Regions from separate parts of the Methylobacterium sp. CB376 genome, predicted to be linked through region 1. Evidence: predicted binding sites of a transcription regulator. Region 1 holds the regulator's gene; each other region holds the start of a gene.
What was found. Region 1 encodes LexA, which represses DNA repair genes until DNA is damaged. Its sites were predicted from a motif close to TGTTCNNNNTGTGTTCNG; they were not measured.
Positions count from the first base shown of each region.

Region 2: the regulator LexA is predicted to act here: its motif matches at 1,002-1,019, upstream of QA634_RS33435 (putative DNA modification/repair radical SAM protein).
Region 3: the regulator LexA is predicted to act here: its motif matches at 1,450-1,467, upstream of parE (DNA topoisomerase IV subunit B).

Region 1 is NZ_CP121648.1:7,370,143-7,372,401, reverse strand. It holds gene QA634_RS33930 (hypothetical protein) at 1-231, shown strand, start outside; gene QA634_RS33925 (hypothetical protein) at 311-628, shown strand; gene lexA (transcriptional repressor LexA) at 756-1,475, shown strand; gene QA634_RS33915 (HD-GYP domain-containing protein) at 1,938-2,259, shown strand, end outside.
Region 2 is NZ_CP121648.1:7,266,531-7,268,789, forward strand. It holds gene QA634_RS33435 (putative DNA modification/repair radical SAM protein) at 1-984, opposite strand, end outside; gene QA634_RS33440 (hypothetical protein) at 1,124-1,336, shown strand; gene QA634_RS33445 (Gfo/Idh/MocA family protein) at 1,571-2,259, shown strand, end outside.
Region 3 is NZ_CP121648.1:4,772,853-4,775,111, reverse strand. It holds gene parE (DNA topoisomerase IV subunit B) at 1-1,388, opposite strand, end outside; gene QA634_RS21820 (hypothetical protein) at 1,644-1,832, shown strand; gene topA (type I DNA topoisomerase) at 1,840-2,259, opposite strand, start outside.

The sequences.
Region 1 (2,259 bases):
CTGCTGGAGGGCGCCGGACCGCAGGGCCTGACCAGCGCGCAGATCGCCCGCCAGCTGCCGGACGTCGCGCCTGGGACCCTCAACACCTATCTCAGCGTCATGGTCGCGGGCGGCGAGGCCGTCCGTGCCGGGGAATTCTACCGGGGCGTTCGCCCCGCGGAGGCCGCCCTGTCCGACGAGCCCGACGAGGCGGCGCCCGACGGGGAGGCCGGCGCCGACCTCGCCGGATGACGCCTGCCGCCGTCGCGTGACCGGACGCAGCGGCACGTGCTAGGCTCCCCCGCGGGAGCCGCACGGGCGGGACGTCGCGATGGATGTCGACGCGCTTCTCCGCGAGATCAGCCGCCGGATCGTCGAGATCGAGCTGCGGTCGACGGCCCTCGCCGCGCGGGTGGCGGAGCTCGCCAGCCTCGGTCTCGAGGCCGGCGAGGTGGAGCAGCGGCTCTGGGCCGCCATCGACGCCCTGACGGTGCTGCGCTGCGAGCAGTGGACCCTTCAGGGGCTGAGAGGCCCGGCAGGCGCGGACCGCGCGGACGAGATCCTCGCCAGGGCCGCCGCGTACGACGAGGACGCCGAGGCCCGCCTCCGGGCGCGGACCCAGGTGACGCGGGACGGCGCCGGATCCTGAGCCCGCCCGACTCCGGCCCGACGCAAGTCGACCTGCGCCGCAACGGCTTGCGGAACACTTGAAGAACGCTTAACCTGTTCGCGATTTGTACCATGTCGCGCGTCGGCGCAGGCGATGAGAGTGACCCATGCTCACCCGTAAGCAGTTGGACCTGCTCCGCTTCATCCAGCAGCGGATGCGCGAGACCGGCGTCCCGCCCTCCTTCGACGAGATGAAGGACGCCCTCGACCTCAAGTCCAAGTCCGGCATCCACCGTCTCATCACGGCCCTGGAGGAGCGCGGCTTCCTCCGCCGGCTGCCGAACCGGGCCCGCGCGATCGAGGTCATCCGCATCCCCGAGGCGGTGGCGAGCGGCCCCGCGGAGGTGGTGCGCTTCACGCCGAGCGTCGTCGAGGGGGGGCGCTCCTCGGCCCCGGTCAAGCCCGCCCCGCTGCCGACCGCCCTGGTCTCCGACGAATCCGGGCACGCGGTCAGCATCCCGGTCATGGGCCGGATCGCCGCCGGCACGCCGATCTCGGCCATCCAGAGCCAGAGCCGCAGCGTCGCGATGTCGCCGGACTTCCTCGCCGGCGGCGAGCACTACGCCCTGGAGGTGCGCGGCGACTCGATGATCGAGGCCGGCATCCTGGACGGGGACTTGGTGGTGATCCGCCGCCAGGACACCGCCAATACGGGCGACATCGTGGTAGCGCTGATCGACGACGAGGAGGCGACCCTCAAGCGCCTGCGCCGCCGCGGCTCGTCGATCGCCCTCGAAGCCGCCAACCCGGCCTACGAGACCCGGGTCCTTGGGCCCGACCGGGTCCGCATCCAGGGCCGCCTCGTCAGCCTCATCCGCAAGTACTGAGGCAATTACCTCCTGAGGCAAGTACTGAGCCGTCCCCGGCTCCGGTTCGACCCGTAACCCTCGCGCGGACGGCCATCATCCGCCGCGCGCGAGCCCCTCTCGGCCCCGCAGATCGGGACGACGCCTGGTTGATCCCGGTCGAGGGGAAGCGCCGACGACGCGTGGTCCGGCGCGAACACCTTCCTTCCCGCAGCTGACGCATGGTGACGCCGGGCCGCGTCGCGATCAGGCAGGCGCGCGCAGCGTAGAGCAGGGTGATGGCCGGCCTCGCGCCCGCGGCGACAGTTTGCGTGTGGTGGGAGATGCGCTCCTGTGGCATGTCTCCACCTTGCGGAACTGCTGGTTGCGCGGCGGATCTGCGCTGGCGTAGGGGAAGCTTAACCGAGCCATCCGATACCTCGAAGCCGGTCCGAGGGACGGAGGAGCCGCTCCTGCGTCGGAGAGGCCAGTGCGGGGCACGACATGCCGGATGGCTCCATCCTGTTGATCGCGGACGGTTCCGCGCCGGCTCTCGGGCTCGCGCACGAACTCGCCCGCCTGATGCCCTGCATCGCCATGCGGCCGGAGGATCCGCCGCCGCCCGGTCCGCACGCCGCCGTGGTGCTCGATCTGGGTCCGGCCGAGGTCGCGCTCGGCACCGGCCTGCGGCGCTCGATCAGCGGCCTGCGCGCCCGGGGTGTCCCCTGCCTCGGCCTCGCCCGCGACGCGCCGGCCGCCGCGCTCGCGCGGGCGCGCGGGGCGGCAACGGTCCTCAACGCGCATGCACCCTCGCACGTGATCGCGC
Region 2 (2,259 bases), 100 kb from region 1:
CCGGTCGGCCCGGTTGACGTCGACGGGGAACCGCTCGCGGTGCTTGAGCGCCCAGGCGAGTTTGGGGTCGATGTCGAGGGCGAGCATGCCCGCCTCGGTGGCGTCCGCCACCTCCTCGGGGGCGAAGGCGTAGTACCGCAGGAGCCAATCCGCCTGGTAGAGCCGGTGCTCGCGGGCGAGGGGCGGCGCCTGCGGCGGCAGGATCGCGGAGGCGTCCGGGATCGGGCTGAAGGCCGAGTAGTAGATGCGCCGCAGGTCGTGGCTGGCGTAGAGGGCGGCGCTGCGGCGGATCAGGGCGGCGTCGGTCGAGGAATCGGCCCCGACGATGACCTGGGTCGATTGCCCGGCCGGGGCGTAGCGGCGCTTCTCCGCCCTGCCCTGCGCGATGCGCTCGCGCATCTGGCCCATCGCGGCCTCGATCGCGGCGCCGTCCTTCTCGGGGGCGAGCCGCTCCAGGCTCGCCTCGGTGGGGAGTTCGAGGTTGATCGAGAGCCGGTCGGCGTAGAGGCCCGCCTGCTCGATCAGCCAGGGGCTGGCCTCCGGGATCGTCTTGAGATGGATGTAGCCGCGGAATCCGTGCCGCTGGCGCAGGCCCTTCGCCGCCCGGATCAGCTGCTCCATCGTGTGGTCGGGCGAGCGGACGATCCCCGAGGACAGGAACAGCCCCTCGATCATGTTGCGCTTGTAGAACTCCACCGTGAGGGTGATCACCTCCTCCACCGTGAAGGCGGCCCGCCGCACGTTCGAGGAGCGCCGGTTCACGCAATAGGCGCAGTCGAACAGGCAGTAATTGGTGAGCAGGATCTTCAGCAGCGAGACGCAGCGCCCGTCCGGCGTGTAGGCGTGGCAGATCCCCGCCCCCGTCGTCGAGCCGAGTTCCCCGGCCGCGGCGCGGCGCTTCGGCGCCCCCGAGGAGGCGCAGGAGGCATCGTACTTCGCCGCGTCGGCGAGGATGGTGAGCTTCTTGGCGAGCCGGTCGTCCATGCGCCGAGACTGCGCGCTGTTCCCTGTTTGTTCAAGGCGACCTTTTGGCGCCCGCGCCGCGGGCGCGGTCGCGCGGCGCTGCGGAACCGGCCGGCCGCGGCGTCCGTTCTCTGGAAGAATTCCAATCACGGAGATGCAGATGGCGAGTTCCGAGACCGGCATGGCCTGCCAGAGCTGCCGCTACTACGACACCCGCAAGCTCAATGCGGGCCGGCCCCAGGGCGACGAGGGCCTGTGCCGCTTCAACCCGCCGGTGAGCCAGCCCGAGCCGCAGGGGCACGGCCTCTGGCCGGTCGTCTCGGCCTCCGACTGGTGCGGCCACTACTCGCCCCAGATGATGGCCGGCGAGTAGGCCGCCCGCCCGCGAAGCGGAGTTGCGCCCGGCAACTCCGCTCAGCTCTTGTTCTTGCAACATTTTTGCTGACGCGGTCCTTCGGTTCGCCGCCGAAAAGGTGACCGCTCCGGCGCATGATGCTCAGGACCGAAGGACCGCCCCCGGGCGGTCCTTCGCGCGTCCGGAGCGGCGCTCCGCGCGGCCGGAACCGCGCCCGTCGGGGGGACGTTGGCCGCCGATCCCGCAACCACCATGGCGAGCCGCATGCCGGACGACCTGACCCTCCTCTCGCGCCGAACCCTGATGCTGGCCGGGGGCGCGACGCTCGCCGCGATGGGCGGCGCGCAGGGCGCCGAAGCCCCCGTCGATACGGGGCGGGTGGAGAACGGCCGCGTCACCTTCCCGAACTGGCGCGGGCCCTCCGACCGGCCGGGCGCACCGCCGCGCGCGCCGCTGCTGCCCGCCGAGCGGGTCGGATTCGCGGTGGTCGGCCTCGGGCGACTCAGCCTGGAGGAGATCCTGCCGGCCTTCGGCGAGACCCGGAAGGCGCGGCTGGTGGCGCTGGTCTCGGGCAGCCCCGACAAGGCCAAGCTCGTCGCGGCCCAGTACGGCGTCCGGCCCGAAGCCGTCCACGGCTATGACGGGTTCGCGGCGCTGCGGGCCAATCCCGAGGTGCAGGTGGTCTACGTGGTGACGCCGAACGGGCTCCACCGCGACCACGTGCTGGCCGCCGCCGCGGCCGGCAAGCACGTCCTGTGCGAGAAGCCGATGGCGGCCTCCTCGGCCGAGGCCCGCACCATGATCGACGCCTGCGCCACGGCCGGCGTCAAGCTGATGATCGCCTATCGCTGCCAGTACGAGACCCACAACCGCGAGGTCACGCGCCTCACCCGCGGCGGCGCGCTCGGCCGGCCGAAGCTGATCGAGGCGATCAACACCCA
Region 3 (2,259 bases), 2.6 Mb from region 1:
TCCGAGCCGGCCGCCCCGGCCTTCGAGCAATCGGCGAGCTTGCCCGGCAGGCGCAGCTTGCGGGTCGCGGTCTTGCGGGCGACCTCCTTCTCCTGGCGGCGGCGCAGCCGCTCCTCGGCGCGGTCGATCACCCAGTCGAGGAGCTTGTTGGCCTGCGTCGGCGACGCCGCGAGCCAGTGGTCGAACGCGTCGCGCACCGCCGCCTCGACGATGCGCGAGGCTTCGAGCGTCGCGAGCTTGTCCTTGGTCTGGCCCTGGAACTCGGGCTCGCGGATGAACACCGACAGCATCGACGCGCAGGTCGCCATCACGTCGTCGGTCGTCACCGCCTGCACGCGCTTGACCTGCCCGACCCGCTCGGCGTGGTCGCGCAGGGCCCGCAGCAGCGCGATGCGCAGCCCGCTCTCGTGCGTGCCGCCCTCCGGCGTCGGCACCGTGTTGCAGTAGGAGGAGGAGAACCCGTCGTCGTGGGTGAGCCACGCCACCGCCCATTCGAGGGAGCCGTGGCTGCCCGGCCTCGTGACCTTGCCGGTGAACAGCGCGTCGGTGACGAGTTCCTTGCCGTCGATCTCCTGGGCGAGGTAGTCGCGCAGGCCCGCCGGGAAACGGTGCACCGCCTCGGCCGGAACGCCCTCAATGCCCTCCACCAGGGCGGGCGCGCAGCGCCAGCGGATCTCGACCCCGCCGAACAGGTAGGCCTTCGAGCGCGCCATCTTGAACAGGCGGCGCGGGTCGAAGGCGAGCGCCCCGAAGATCTGCGGGTCGGGATGGAAGCGCACCTTCGTGCCGCGCCGGTTCTGCACCCGGCCGACCTGCTCCAGCCCGCCCTGCGGGACCCCGCGCGAGAAGTGCTGGCGGTAGAGGGTCTGGTTGCGGGCGACCTCGACCTCCAGCCGGTCGGAGAGCGCGTTCACCACCGAGACGCCGACGCCGTGCAGGCCGCCCGAGGTCTCGTAGACCTTGGAATCGAACTTGCCGCCCGCGTGCAGGGTGGTCATGATCACTTCGAGGGCCGACCTGCCCGGGAATTTCGGGTGCGGATCGACCGGGATCCCGCGACCGTTGTCGGTGACGCTGAGGATGCCGCCCTCCTCCAGCTCCACCTCGATGAAGGTGGCGTGCCCGGCCACCGCCTCGTCCATCGAGTTGTCGATCACCTCGGCGAAGAGGTGGTGGAGCGCCTTCTCGTCGGTGCCGCCGATATACATGCCCGGCCGGCGCCGCACCGGCTCCAGCCCCTCCAGCACCTCGATCGCCGAGGCGTCGTAGCCGGCCTCCGCGGCGGGGGATGGCACCGCCACGGGGCGCGGGCGCTTCGCGCCGGATTCGGGGTCGCCGGGCGCCGGCTTGGCGCCCGGAGCGAACAGATCGCGCGCAGGATCGCTCACGCGGCGGCCTCGCGACGGGGGGACGGCTCTGGCAGCATTCGCACTCATCCTCTCCCTATACCGGAACAAACCGGAAACAGAAAGGGTCCAAAGGCGGATCCGGGGTGGGGCGGGAGCGCGCGGCGCCCCCAGCCGGCCCCAGATGGTAAACAGGTTACGTTAAGATTGCTTCACCCGTCCCTCCCGGGCTGGAACAAAGAAGGCGTCAACGCGTTACGGCTACGCTGTCCCCGTTCTGTCGAGGAGTCGCCCCCGATGACGGCCGCCACCCGCCACGCGCACCACATCGCCCTCGCGCGCGCCGAGCGCGCGGCCGGACAGGCCTTCGGCTACCTCGACGAGGCCGCCGTGGCGACCCACGCCTCCGCGCACCGCTTCGCCGCCACGGCGACGGGAGCGGCCTTCGCGGTGGTCTTCGCCGCCACCCTCGCCTGGGCGCTCTGAGCGCGCGCTACTCGGCGGCCGCCGCCTTCTTGCGCGCGGGCGCCTTCTCGGGCGCCGTTGCGCTCTTGGCCGCCGACGCGCTCTTGCCCGCCGACGCGCTCTTGCCCGCGGCGGCCGGCTTCGCGGCCTTCTCCGCCTTGGCCTTGGCGGCCGGCTTCGCCTCCGTCTTGCGCGCCGCGCGGGCCCGGCCGGACGTCTTCTTCTTGGTGCCGCCGCCCGCCTCGCGGCGGGCCACGATCAGGCGCAGCGCCTCCTCGAGGGTGAGAGCCTCCTTGTCGGCCCCCTTCGGCAGGGTCGCGTTGACCTCGCCATCCGTGACGTAGGGGCCGTAGCGGCCGGCCTTGACCGTGACGGCGCGCCCCTCCGGGTCGTTGCCGAGAACCCGGCCCGGATCGGCCGCCGGCCGTCCCCCACCCTGCTCCTTGGC